DNA from 2 places in the Streptomyces sp. NPDC044044 genome. Region 1 is predicted to be linked to the other one. Evidence: riboswitches for the same ligand, from Rfam matches in the RefSeq annotation. Region 1 holds a riboswitch; the other holds the start of a gene.
The links. A riboswitch is a leader RNA that binds a small molecule or an ion and turns the genes downstream of it on or off. The one in region 1 is predicted to bind S-adenosylmethionine.
Positions count from the first base shown of each region.

Region 1 (6,999 bases):
GCTTCCCAACTGTACCGCGCTCAACCACATGGAATTGCCCCCTCCACTTCTCTCGCGGAGGGGGCAATGAAGATTACGCAGGGTGTTTCTTTAAAGGATCAACCACCGGCGACGGCGGGAATGATCGAGACCCCCGCGCCGTCCGGCGTCGCCGTCTGAAGGCCCTGCTCGAACCGGACGTCGTCGTCGTTCACGTACACGTTCACGAAGCGCCGCAGCTTGCCCTGGTCGTCCAGGACACGGGCCGCGATACCGGCGTGCTTGGCCTCCAGGTCGGCGATGACCTCGGAGAGGGTCGCCCCCTCGGCGGCGACCTCGGACTGACCGCCGGTGTAGGTGCGAAGAATGGTGGGGATGCGGACCTTGACGCTCATGAATTCACCTCGGTAGTTCAGGAGGGGCGCCCGTCTGGGGCGCCCCTTCAGGGGCGCGGGGAACTGCGCGACCAGCCACAGCCGGCTCGCAGTCAAGCGAACAGGCTCAGCCTGCAAGCCCTGCGGCGCGGAACGCGTCAAGGCTGGGCCGGATGGTAGCGGTGGCCTGCGAAGTCTCAGCGACAGCGTCAAGCGTCTTGAGGCCGTCACCGGTGTTCAGGACCACCGTGGTCAGCGAGGGGTCGATGAGCCCCGCCTCGATCAGCTTCTTCGTGACGCCCACGGTCACACCACCGGCGGTCTCCGCGAAGATCCCCTCGGTCCTGGCGAGCAGCTTGATCGCGTCGACGACCTGCTCGTCGTTCACGTCCTCCACCGCACCGCCCGTGCGACGCGCGATGTCCAGGACGTACGGCCCGTCGGCGGGGTTGCCGATGGCCAGCGACTTGGCGATGGTGTCCGGCTTCTGCGGGCGTACGACGTCGTGCCCGGCCTTGAAGGCGGTCGACACCGGGGAGCAGCCCTCGGCCTGGGCACCGAAGATCTTGTAGGGCTTGTCCTCGACGAGGCCGAGCGCGATGAGCTCCTTGAGCCCCTTGTCGATCTTCGTGAGCTGCGAGCCCGAGGCGATCGGGATGACCAGCTGGTCGGGAAGGACCCACCCCAGCTGCTCGCAGATCTCGTACGCGAGGGTCTTGGAGCCCTCGCCGTAGTACGGCCGCAGGTTGACGTTCACGAAGCCCCAGCCCTCGCCCAGCGGGTCGCCGATGAGCTCGGAGCAGAAGCGGTTCACGTCGTCGTAGTTGCCCTCGATGCCGACGAGCTCGCCGCCGTAGACCGCGGCCATGACGACCTTGCCCTGCTCCAGGTCGTGCGGGATGAACACGCAGGAGCGGAAGCCGGCGCGGGCTGCGGCGGCGCCCACGGCACCGGCAAGGTTGCCGGTGGAGGAGCAGGAGAGGGTGGTGAAGCCGAACGCGCGCGCCGCCTCGATGGCCTGCGCGACGACACGGTCCTTGAAGGAGTGCGTCGGGTTGCCGGAGTCGTCCTTGACGAACAACTTGCCCTGTGCGACGCCGAGTTCACGCGCGAGGTTGTCCGCCTTGACGAGCTTGGTCCAGCCGGGGTTGATGTTCGGCTTGGACGCCACGTCCGCAGGGACGGGCAGCAGGGGCGCGTAGCGCCAGATGTTGTCGGGGCCGGACTCGATCTGCTTCCGGAGCGCCTCGGGGTCACCGGTCGGCAGGTCGTACGCCACTTCGAGCGGGCCGAAACAGGCCTCGCAGGCGAAGATCGGGCCGAGGGCGTACAGCTCGCCGCACTCGCGGCAGGAAAGGCCCGATGCGGGGCCGAGGTCCACAGAACCCGTGGTGGAGGGGGTGTTTTCGTTCGTTGCGACAGTCTGCGCAGCCATGGAGGCGAGGCCCTTTCTCCTCATCTTCCCCGTGACGCATCTCGTCACGAGACGGAATTGGCACCTTCCCCACCGAGACCTCGCGTGCGCGGTCGGCGGGATGGTTGCCGGGGCTTCAACGGGCCGTATCCCTCTGCCCCTCTGGATGAGCGGTATGGCGCCGGGGCTTCAGGGGCCCAGGGCATTTGTTACGCGTCGACCCCCGACATGCGATGGTCATCCGCGTTGTTCAAGACTGTAACCGACGGCCTGGACCCTTGAGATAGTCGTCCGAACCGCGAGATGGATCACATGTAGGCCACACACAGGAGGAGCAACCCGTGCTGGAAGAGGCCGAGCGCTGGCTGACCAGGCGTTCCTGGTCCGTTGCCGACCGTCCGCTCAGCGCACTCGTCGCCGCCAAACGGGCGTCGGGAGCCTCGGTGAGTGTCGTCCTGCCCGCGCTCGACGAGGAGGAGACGGTCGGGGAGATCGTCGCCGAGATCCGCCGCGAGCTGGTCGAGAAGGCCTGCCTGGTGGACGAGCTCGTGGTGATCGACTCCGGGTCCCGGGACCGCACGGCCGAGGTCGCGCGCGATGCGGGCGCGCGGGTCGTGCACAGGGACGGGATCCTGCCGCGCATCCCGGCCGTGCCCGGCAAGGGCGAGGTCCTGTGGCGCTCACTCCTGGTGACCGGCGGTGACATCGTCGCGTTCGTCGACGCGGACCTCAGGGAGTTCTCGGCGGACTTCGTCACCGGCATCGTCGGCCCGCTCCTGACCGAGCCCGACGTGGACTTCGTGAAGGCGATGTACGACCGCCCGCTGGCCGGAACCGCAGGTCAGGGAGGCCGGGTCACCGAGCTGATGGCGCGCCCGCTGCTGAACATGCACTGGCCCCAACTGGCCGGGTTCGTACAGCCGCTGGGCGGCGAGTACGCGGCACGCAGGTCCCTCCTGGAGCGGCTGCCGTTCCCCGTCGGTTACGGAGTGGAGCTGGGCCTGCTCGTCGACGCGCTGCACACGGTGGGCCTGGACGCGCTCGCGCAGGTCGACGTCGGCGTGCGCAAGCACCGTCACCAGGACGGGCAGGCGCTCGGCCGGATGGCGGCGGCGATCTACCGGACGGCGCAGCTGCGGCTGGCGCGCGGCCATCTCGTACGCCCCGAGCTCACGCAGTTCGAGCGGGGCGAGGACGGGTTCGAGCCGCGTACCCATTCGGTGGACACCGAGGAGCGGCCGCCGATGGCCGACATCGCGGAGTACACGGCTCGCCGCGTGGCGTAACAGCCCAAAGCCGGGCGTTTTGTCTACATTTCCCATTTATGTGGGTCAGACAGGTAATGGGAAGCGCGCGACGCATCGGCGGTGTGGCCATGGCCACGGCCGGACTCGCGGCAGGGGCGCTCGGCGCCGTGGCCGCACCCGCCGCCGCGGATGTGATCGAGCCCTTCGCCAAGCGCTACGACGAATCGCTGTACGGCGACTTCAGGACCATCGGCAACACGGTCATGGGCTGCCCGACAACGCCCGCGGACATGGCGGCGCGCTGCGCCACCGCCGCGGACGGCGAGGGCCGCGACAACAACAACACCTTCGTCATGCAGCGGATCAACGCCGCGGGCATGGACCCCGACCACGGATCGAGCACCGGCCAGGTCGCGATCCCGCCCGGCGCGAAGGTCGCGTACGCACGCCTCTTCTACGGCGGCAACGACGGAACGTACAAGGGCCCCAGCGGCGCCCAGCTCAAGCGCTGCGACATCTCGGGCGCCGACGTGCAGCCCTCCCCCGGCGACCCGCTGGACGCGGTGCCCGCCGTCGGCGTGAACGGCGGACCTCCCTCGAAGGTCACCCCGGCGAACCTGGTCAAGGACCCGGCGTCGACCAACGGCCCGCACTACTACACCGGCGAGGCCGACGTCACGGGCCTCTTCAGCGGCGTCACCGGCACCGGAGACCCCGTCCCGGTCGCGGTCGGCGACATCTGGGCGCCCACCGGCAAGGGCTGCGTCGCGGGCTGGTCCCTCACGGTCGTCTACAAGTACGACGGCCCCAACGACGACCACGCCCCCGACCGCCGCAACGTCTACGTCTACGGCGGCCACGTCCTGCAGCGCTCCACGTCGCCCGCCACCAGCGTCACGGTCGACGGCTTCTACCGCACGGACGGCAAGCCGCGCGCCAGCGTCACCGCGTACGAAGGCGACTGGAACACCCCCGGCGACCGCTTCCAGGTCGGCGGCCAGAACATGACCGAGCAGCACACGGGCAACACCAACAACTTCTTCATCAGCGAGGACGACGGTGCCCTCGACCCGAAGATGACCAACAACCTCTCCATCGACGCCAAGGAGTTCGACGTCACGGGCAGCGGGACCCGCGCCCCGGCCGCCGAGCCGATCCCGGTCGGCGCGACCTCCACGACGCTGAGCTTCTCCACGAAGGGCGACACGTACGTCCCCTCGGCGTTCGCGCTCTCCGTCCCGGTCCCCGACCTGGAGGTGACGAAGACGGCGAGCCCCAAGACGATCAAGCCGGGCGGCACCCTGACCTACACGGTCAAGGCGAAGAACATCAGCAAGCTCGACTACCCGAACGCCAAGTTCAGCGACGACCTGACGGACAACCTCGACGACGCGACGTACAACGACGACGCGAAGGCGAGCACCGGCGACGTCTCGTACACCAAACCGAAGATCAGCTACACCGGCGACATCCCGGCCGGTGAGACCGCGACGGTGACGTACTCGGTCAAGATCAAGGACCCGGTCAGCGGCGACGGCAAGCTGCTCAACAACGTCGACGTCGAGACCCCGCGCTCCAACTGCGACGCGGGCAGCACCGACCCCAAGTGCGGTGCCGCGCCGGTCATCGAGCGGAAGCAGCCGCCGGTCAAGATCACCAACGTGCCCGCACGGCGGACCGCGCCGGTGTGCAGCAGCGTCAAGAACACCATCACCATCAAGAACCCCTCGGGCAGCACGCGCACCGGAGCCACCGCGTCCTGGCAGGTGACGCCCGGCTCGAAGCCCGTCGCGAGCAGCGGCAAGGTCACCAAGCAGGGTTCGAAGTACGTCTGGAAGGGTGACGTCCGCCCGCACGGCAAGGTCACCGTCACCCAGAAGCTGAAGGTCTCCTGCACGGCGGGCCAGGTCAGGGTGGTCACCGTGACGGCGCCCGGCAGCAACTGCCCCGCATCCGTCCGGGGCGGCGACGACCCGTGCACCTCGGCGATCCTCGCCCAGCGGGTGCAGGCACGTCCGGCGCCGCAGGAGCCCCAGGAGCCGCAGAACGGCCCCGTGGGAAGCGCGGACGCCCAGCCTCAGCTGGCCGACACCGGCAGCGACTCGGGCACGATGCTGTACGCGGGTCTCGCGATCGCCCTGTGCGCACTGGGCGCGCTGGCGGTGGCGGCGGCGAGGAGCAGGCGGGACCAGGACTAGCCGCAGGTCTCTGAATTCGCCGAATGCGCCGAATGTATACGGCCGGGCCCGCCACGGGTCCGGCCGTACGTTTGAGCGCTTCCGGGAAGGGCTAGGTTCGGCACATGGTCTCCGAGCACGCTGCCGCCCAGGTCCTCGTCGCGTCCAACCGCGGCCCCGTCACCTACGCCCTGGAGGAGAACGGGGAACTGACGGCCAAGCGGGGCGGCGGAGGACTCGTCTCCGGGCTGAGCGCGATCGGGGACTCCGACGGTTCCGACCCTGCTGCCCTCTGGGTCTGCGCGGCGCTGGGTGACGGCGACCGGGAGGCCGTGCGGCGCGGGGTGGGCGAGCCCGGGGTCCGGATGCTCGACATCGACGCGGGCTCGCACGAGGGGGTGCACGCCGACGCGTACAACGGCATCGCGAACTCGGTGCTGTGGTTCGTCCACCACATGCTCTACCAGACGCCGCTCGAACCGGCCTTCGGACCGGAGTTCCGGGCCCAGTGGGCGTCGTACGAGACCTACAACCGGGCCTTCGCCGAGGCGCTCGCGGAGAGCGCGGCTCAGGGTGCGGCGGTCCTCGTCCAGGACTACCACCTGGCCCTGGTGCCGGGGATGCTGCGCGAACTCCGCCCGGACCTGCGCATCGGCCACTTCTCGCACACGCCGTGGGCGCCGGTGGACTACTTCCGGATGCTGCCGGACGACGTCGCGGAACAGCTCCTGCGGGGCATCCTGGGCGCCGACCGGGCGGCGTTCCTGACGGGTCGGTGGGCGGACGCGTTCACGGAGTGCTGCGTGGCGGTCCTCGGCGGTACGTCGGGTACGCGGATCGGGGTGCACGGGCTCGGGGCGGACGCGGATTTCCTGCGGGAGCGGTCGCGGCGGGCGGACGTGGAGGAGCGGCTTGTCGCGCTGCGGGAGCAGGTGGGGGCGGGCCGAAGGGTGATCGTCCGGGTGGACCGGACGGAACTGTCGAAGAACATCGTGCGGGGGCTGCAGGCGTACCGGGAGCTGCTGGCGTCGTGGCCGGAGTGGCGGGAGCGGGTGGTGCACGTCGCGTTCGCCTACCCGTCGCGGCAGGACCTCGCGGTGTACCGCGATTACACGGCTGAGGTGCAGCGGGTCGCCGACGAGATCAACTCGGAGTACGGCGTGGAGGGTTGGACCCCGGTCGTGCTGCACGTGAAGGACGACTTCGCGCGGTCGCTGGCGGCGTACCGCCTGGCGGACGTGGCGCTGGTGAACCCCATCAGGGACGGGATGAACCTGGTGGCCAAGGAGGTGCCTGTCGTCTCCGACGAGGGGTGTGCGCTGGTGCTTTCGCGGGAGGCGGGGGCGTACGAGGAGCTGGGCGAGGACGCGCTTGTCGTGAACCCGTATGACGTGACGGGGACGGCTGCCGCGTTGCACGCGGGGCTGACGATGCCGGTGGAGGAGCGGGCGGAACGAACGAAACGCCTCGCTGCGGCGGCTACGGCCCTTCCCCCGGCCCAGTGGTTCCTGGACCAGCTGCGGGCGCTGGAGAACTGACTTTCTCCCCCACCCCGCCCCTTCCCGAAAACTCGCTCGGCGCGAGGGCCTTGTCCTCAAACGCCGGACGGGCTGAAAGATTCAGCCCGTCCGGCGTTTGAGGACGAACTCGGCGAAGCCGGTGATGACGGCAACCAAGGCCCCCGCGCCAGAGCGGGTTTTCGGGAAGGGGCGGGGTTGGGGACAGAAAAATCCGTCCAACCTCACCCCACGTTTGTCCATGGGCCCGCGAGGCCCCGCCTCGCTACCTTCCCCCGCATGCCCCTACGC
Region 1 is NZ_JBWKFG010000005.1:141,126-148,124, reverse strand. It holds gene AC07AG_RS20295 (MoaD/ThiS family protein) at 99-374, opposite strand; gene thrC (threonine synthase) at 481-1,788, opposite strand; SAM riboswitch class I at 1,806-1,940, opposite strand; gene AC07AG_RS20285 (glucosyl-3-phosphoglycerate synthase) at 2,109-3,053, shown strand; gene AC07AG_RS20280 (DUF7927 domain-containing protein) at 3,143-5,212, shown strand; gene AC07AG_RS20275 (alpha,alpha-trehalose-phosphate synthase (UDP-forming)) at 5,317-6,729, shown strand; gene AC07AG_RS20270 (right-handed parallel beta-helix repeat-containing protein) at 6,988-6,999, shown strand, end outside.

Region 2 (6,999 bases), on a different contig from region 1:
CGCATCGCCTCCTTCGTCGAGAAGGGCCTGCGCTCCAACGGCTTCACCACCAGCGTCGTCGGCGACGGCGAAGCGGCCTACGACTACGCCCTGACCGGCGGCTTCGATCTGGTCGTCCTGGACATCGGGCTTCCGGGCAAGGACGGCTTCACGGTCCTGCGCCAGCTGCGCGAGGCCCGCGTGTCCACGCCGGTCATCGTCCTCACGGCACGCGACTCGGTCCGGGACACGGTGGCGGGCCTTGAAGGCGGCGCCGACGACTGGATGACCAAGCCGTTCCGCTTCGAGGAGCTGCTCGCGCGGGTGCGCCTGCGGCTGCGTACGGCAGCGCGGGCGCCGGAGGTGACGGTGCTGCGCAGCGGGGAGCTCACGCTGGATCTGCGCACGCGCAGGGCGCGTGCGGGCGGGCGGACGGTGGATCTGACGGCACGTGAGTTCGTGCTGCTCGAACTCTTCCTGCGCCATCCGGGCCAGGTGCTCTCGCGGGAGCAGATCCTGTCGCACGTGTGGGGCTATGACTTCGACCCCGGGTCCAACATCGTGGACGTGTACGTACGGGCGCTGCGCAAGAAGCTGGGCGCCGAGCGGGTGGACACGGTGCGCGGCATGGGGTATCGACTGCCGGCGTGACCTCTGGGACCTGGCCCGCGCGGGTGAACTTTCCTTCATCCGCGGCTCATTGAGGGCTCACGGCAGGCCCCGAGGCTCGTCGTGTGACCCTGAATCCCCGCCAAGCCATCACCCTGTGCGTCGCGCTCAGCCTGTGCGCGCTGCTGGTGGTGCCCGGCAACTTCCCCGGCCTGAGCGGCGACGCACGGCTCACCCTCGCCGTGTTCGCGCTCGCGACCTGTGCGTGGATCGGTACGCCGATCGACGACACGTACATCGCGCTCGGCGCCGGCCTCGCGCTCACCGCGACCGGGGTGATCAGCAGCGACACGCTCTTCGGCACCCTCGGTGACGAGACCGTCTGGCTGCTGATCTGCGCCTTCGTGCTCGCGGCCGCCGTGGCCCGCAGCGGACTCGCGGGCCGGGCCGCGGCCTTCCTCGTCAGCGGGGCGCGCAGCGTACGGCAGTTGACGCACCTGACGACGGCCGCCCTGGTCGTCACGGCCTTCGCGGTGCCCGCCACGTCGGGCCGCGCCGCGCTCGCCCTGCCCGTCTTCCTCGCCCTCGCCAAGGTCCTCGCCGACCGCAGGCGCCTGGTGGTGATGCTCGCCCTGCTGTTTCCGACCGTCATCCTGCTCTCCGCGGTCGCGACCCTGATCGGCGCGGGCGCGCACCTGATCACGGTGTCCGTGCTGTGGGAGGCCACCGGGGAGCGCATCGGCTTCACGCAGTGGATGCTGCTCGGGCTGCCGCTCGCCATCGCCTCGTCCCATCTGGCGGCGGAGGCGGTCCTGTTGACGACGACACGGCGGGCCGACCGCAAGGGCCCGGTCCACATCACCGTCGAGCAGCTCCAGGAGCACAGCGAGCAGCCGGTGACCGGAGCCTGGGAGCCCGCCGAGACCCGCTGCGCCCTCCTGCTCGCCACGGTCGTCGCCCTCTGGTGCAGCGAACCGCTCCACCAAGTGCCGCCCGCCGTCGTCGCGTTGATCGGCGCGGTCGTCGCCTCGTCCCCCGCCCTTGGCACCGTACGCCTGAAGGACGCGCTGAAGACGGTGCCGTGGTCGCTGCTGCTCTTCATGGCCGCGACCATGGCGATGGGTGTCGCGCTCGCCGAGTCGGGGGCGGCGAAGTGGCTGGTGGGCGGGGTTCCGCTGGATGTGCCGCCCTGGCTCTTCCTGACCGTCGTCGTGGCGGTCAGCACGGCCGCGCACCTGCTCCTGCAGTCCCGCTCGGCCCGCTCGTCCGTCCTGGTCCCGCTGGTGGTCGCGGCGGCCGTCGGCGCGGGCGTCAATCCGGTCGCCGCCGCCCTGGCCTCCACCGCGGCCGCCGGCTTCTGCCACACCCTGCCCGCGTCCGCGAAGCCCGTCACGCTCTTCGCCGACATCCCCGGCACCCCCACCTACGCCCCGCGCGACCTGCTGCGCCTCTCCGCGGTCCTTGCTCCGCTGACCGCCGCGCTCGTCCTGCTCTTCGCCGTCGCGCTCTGGCCGCTGCTCGGCGTGCCCATCCGTTGACCCCACCCTTGAATCCACTCTGGAGACCGCCATGCTGACCCGTTTCGCCATCGCCCCCAGCGGCTTCAAGGAGTCCCTGTCCGCGCCGTCCGCGGCCGAGGCCATCGCCGAGGGAGTACGCCGTGTCGTCCCGCACGCCGAGACGGACCTGATTCCCCTGGTGGACGGCGGCGAGGGCACCGCGCGCGCCCTGGCCACCACCGGCGGCGGCCGCCTGGTCGCGCTGCCCGCCACCGGTCCCGTCGGCCAGCGGATCGGCACGCACTTCGCGCTGCTCCCCTCCGGCACCGCCGTCGTGGAGATGGCCGCGGTCGCCGGGCTCTCGCTGGTCCCGCGCGATCTGCGCGACCCGGGCGCCACGACGACGTACGGCGTCGGCGAGCTGATCGGCGCCGCACTCGACGCGGGCGCCCGCCGCATCCTGGTGGGCTGCGGCGACTCCGGCACGTCGGACGGGGGCGCGGGTGCTCTGCAGGCGCTCGGCGCCCGGCTCCTGGACGCGGACGGCTGGGAACTGCCGCGCGGGGGACGGGAGTTGAGCCGCCTGAGCCGCATCGACCCCTCGGGGCTCGACCCCCGCCTCAAGGACACCGAGATCCGCGTCGCCTGCAACCCCTTCAACGTCCTGACCGGCGAGCGCGGCGTGGCCCGCGTCTTCGGCCCCCAGAAGGGCGCGACCCCCACGCAGGTCGAACAGCTCGCGGCGGCCCTCGAACACTGGGCGCACATCCTGACCCGCGACCTGCACGTCACGACGGACCTCTCCCAAGGCCCCGGAACGGGTGCGTCCGGCGGCCTGGGCGCAGGCCTCGCGGCACTGGGCGCCCAGCTCCTGCCCCGCTTCGACGTCCTGCTCGACCACCTGGACCTGGACGCACGCCTGGCCCGCGCCGACCTCGTCGTCACCGCAGAGGGTGCCCTGGACCACCAGACGCCACGCGGCAAGATCCCCGCCGAAGTGGCCCGGCGCGCCAAGCGGTTCGGCCGCCCGGTCCTCGTCCTCGCGGGCACGATCGGCCAGGGCGCGCACCACGTACGGGCCGAGGGCGTGGACGCCTACAGCGCGATCCTGCCCGCGCCGGTCTCGCTCACCGAGGCGCTCGGCCGGGGCGGCGAGTTCCTCACCGACGCGACCGAGCGGGCCCTGCGGATGATCCTGCTGGGGTCACGCCTGAAGGGACGGCCCAGGGCTCAGGCTGCCGTGGTGTCCGGCACGCAACGCCCGTCCTCCGTGCGGTAGTTCCAGCGCGCACCGTCCGCCACGAGCTCCTTGACGGCGCGCACGAAACGGTCCACGTGCTCGTCCGGGGTGCCCGCGCCGAAGCTCACGCGGATCGCGTTCAGCGACTTCTCGCCGGGCGCGGCCTCGGGGGCGCCGCACTCGCCCTGGGTCTGCGGGTCGCTGCCGAGCAGGGTGCGCACCAGCGGGTGGGCGCAGAAGAGACCGTCGCGTACGCCGATGCCGTACTCGGCGGAGAGCGCGGCGGCGAAGTGCGAGCTGTTCCAGCCCTCGACGACGAAGGAGATGACGCCGACGCGCGGCGCGTCGTCGCCGAAGAGCGAGAGCACCTTCACGGCGGGCACGTCGGCGAGGCCCTCGCGCACCTTCGCGATGAGGTGGCGCTCACGGGCGACGAGCTCGTCGAAGCCCGCCTCGGTCAGGGCCTTGCAGGCGGAGGCGATCGAGTACACGCCGATGACGTTCGGCGATCCGGCCTCGTGCCGCGCGGCGGTGTCGTGCCACTCGACGTCGACGCCGCCGTCGCTGCGCCGCGCGACCTTCCGCGAGGCGCCGCCGCCCGCGAGGTACGGCTCGGCCGCCTGCAGCCAGTCGGAACGGCCCGCGAGGACGCCCGAGCCGAAGGGCGCGTACAGCTTGTGACCGGAGAAGGCGACCCAGTCGACGTCCAACTCCTCGATGGAGACCGGGTGGTGGGGCGCGAGCTGCGCGGCGTCCAGGACGATGCGGGCGCCGTGCGCGTGGGCGGCGGCGGCCAGCTCCTTGACCGGCCACAGCTCACCGGTGACGTTCGAGGCGCCGGTCACGCAGACCAGGGCGGGCCCGTAGGGGTCGCGGTCGGCGAGGGCGCGCTCCAGGGTGGCGACGGCCTGGTCGGCGGTGCGCGGCGCGTTCAGGTACGTCACGCGGGCGTCGCGCCACGGCAGGAGCGAGGCGTGGTGCTCGGTCTCGAAGACGAAGACCTGGCAGTCGGCCGGGAGGGCCGCGGCGAGGAGGCCCAGCGAGTCGGTGGTCGAGCGCGTGAAGACGACCTGGTCGTCCTCGCGGCAGCCGAGGAACTCGGCGACGGTGACGCGGCTGTTCTCGAAGAGGTCGGTGGAGAGCTGCGAGAGGTACCCGGCACCGCGGTGCACGCTGCCGTAGTACGGCGCGTACGCGGCCACGTCGTCCCACACCCGCTGCAGCGCGGGGGCGCTCGCCGCGTAGTCGAGCGCCGCGTAGGTCACCTCGCCGCCGGTGACGAGCGGCACGGTGACGTCACGGCCGAGCACCGGCAGCGGCGCGGCACAGCAGGGGTCGGCGGAGGCGGCGGAGGCGGCAGCGGCATCGGTGGTGGTGGTGGCGACAGAGCGTGCGGACATGGCGAACTCCCGTGGGAAGGCAGGCGAGTTCACTGCGAGGGCGCCGTCACGGCGCTGCAGTGATGAAGAGAAAAGGGGGTGCGGAAAAGGGGCCGGAAAGCCCTATCGCATTCGCTTGCTCACGAGACTGCTCCCTTGAGGACCAGGACCCCAGGGTTCGCAGGGGTCCGCGCTTGCCATGGACCTTGCTGTCCACGGCCTGGTCTTCACCCGGGGCACCCCGCCACGGACGGAGGGTTGCCGGACAGCGAGCCGGGGCCTAATCGCTGTCACTCATGACCTGCGCAGCATCTTGCCACACGATCTTCCCGGTGCCCACCGCAGTCCGGGATCCGGACTGCGGTGTGCGCCACATTCACCTGTTGCTGGCCGACACCCAGCGCTCCAGGGCCTTCTTCGCGGCCCCGGAGTCGATCGAATCGGCCGCCTGCGCGATGCCCCCGCGGATCTGCTCCACGAGGCTCCCCTCGCCCGGCGAGAGGGCCACCAGGGCCGCCGCCGAGTTGAGCAGCACGGCGTCCCGCACGGGCCCGGTCTCGCCGTCCAGGAGGCGCAGCGCCACCTCGGCGTTGTACGACGCGTCGGCGCCCCGCAGCGCCTCCACGGGGACGAGGTCGATGCCGACGTCGCGCGGGTCGAAGGACTCCTCGCGCACGGCGCCGTCCCGCACCACCCAGACCCGGGAGGTCGACGTGGTCGTCAGCTCGTCGAGGCCGTCGTCACCGCGGAAGACGAGGGAGGAGTGCCCGCGCTCGGCGAAGACGCCTGCCACGATCGGCGCCATCCGCGCGTCGGCGACGCCGACGGCCTGGGAGCGCACCCGGGCCGGGTTGGTGAGCGGACCCAGGAGGTTGAACACGGTCCTGATCCCCAGCTGGCTGCGCGCACCGCCCGCGTACCGCAGCGCCGGGTGGAACTTCACCGCGAAGCAGAAGGTGATCCCCGCCTCCTCCGCGACCTCGACGACCCGCCGCGGGGTGAGCTCGAGGTTCACGCCGAGCTTCTCGAGCACGTCGGAGGCGCCGCTGGCCGACGACGCGGCGCGATTGCCGTGCTTGACGACCTTCGCGCCCGCGCCTGCGATGACGATCGCGGACATCGTGGAGATGTTGACGGTCTTGGCACCGTCACCGCCCGTGCCGACGATGTCGACGGTCCGCCCCGGCACCTCGATCACATTGGCGTGCTCGTACATGGTGCGCACGAGACCGGAGATCTCCTCCACGGTCTCGCCCTTGGCCCGCAGCGCCACGACGAAGCCGGCGATCTGCGCGTCGGTGGCCTCGCCCCGCATGATGCGGTCCATCGCCCAGGCCGTGTCGTCGGCGCTCTGGTCGTTCCCGTCGAGCAGGCCGTTCAGCACACCCGGCCAGGAACGGGCCGCCGCGGTATTGCCTCCTGCGGGGGTCACAGCGCTCATAGCCGCTCCTGGGTTCGTCAGCGTAGGAAGAAAGCATCCCGGCACATGGGGACGGGACCACCTTATCCAGCCCGGGGGACGGCAAAGAGCCCCGTCCATGCACTGGATGCAGGGACGGGGCTCTCGCCGTGGCGACCTTGGGTCAGAACGTCGGAGCGTTCGGAGGATCAGTGGTGGCCGTGGCCGCTCGTGATCTCCTTGTACTCCTCGGTGGTGGGCTTGGGGATCTGGTTGTCATCCCCGTAGTAGCCCTTGCTGAGCTTGGCCCGGAGCTTCTGCGAACCGGTCACCTTGCGCTCGACGCCGTTCTCGTCGACCGAGGGGCCGATCTCGACCGGCGCGTACTGCTCGTGCGCGGTGAGCGTGTGCAGCTGCTCCTGGTTGAGCGGCTCGTGGACCTCGATGAACTCACCGTGCGGCAGGCGCTTGATGATGCCCGACTCGCGGCCGTGCAGGACCTTCTCCTTGTCGCGCCGCTGCAGACCCAGGCAGATCCGCTTGGTGGCGATGAAGGCGAGGACCGGTGCCACGAAGAAGGCGATGCGCACGAACCAGGTGATCGAGTTGATCGACAGGTGGAAGTGCGTGGCCCAGAGGTCGTTTCCACCGCCGACGAGGAGCACGAAGTACCAGGTGATCCACGCGACGCCGAAGGCCGTACGGGTCGGGACGTTGCGCGGGCGGTCCAGGATGTGGTGCTCGCGCTTGTCGCCGGTGACCCAGGACTCGATGAACGGATAGACCGCGATCGCGACCAGGACCAGCGGGAAGATGACCAGCGGGATGAACACGCCAAGGACGAGCGTGTGACCCCAGGCGTTGATCTCCCAGCCCGGCATGACACGGATCAGA
Region 2 is NZ_JBWKFG010000010.1:457,450-464,448, forward strand. It holds gene AC07AG_RS35700 (response regulator transcription factor) at 1-630, shown strand, start outside; gene AC07AG_RS35705 (SLC13 family permease) at 714-2,126, shown strand; gene AC07AG_RS35710 (glycerate kinase family protein) at 2,158-3,366, shown strand; gene AC07AG_RS35715 (aminotransferase class V-fold PLP-dependent enzyme) at 3,318-4,727, opposite strand; SAM riboswitch class IV at 4,892-5,008, opposite strand; gene trpD (anthranilate phosphoribosyltransferase) at 5,083-6,147, opposite strand; gene qcrB (cytochrome bc1 complex cytochrome b subunit) at 6,315-6,999, opposite strand, start outside.
Region 2: it holds a riboswitch for S-adenosylmethionine, as region 1 does, so the genes downstream of both, AC07AG_RS35715 (aminotransferase class V-fold PLP-dependent enzyme) here and thrC (threonine synthase) in region 1, are expected to answer to the same signal.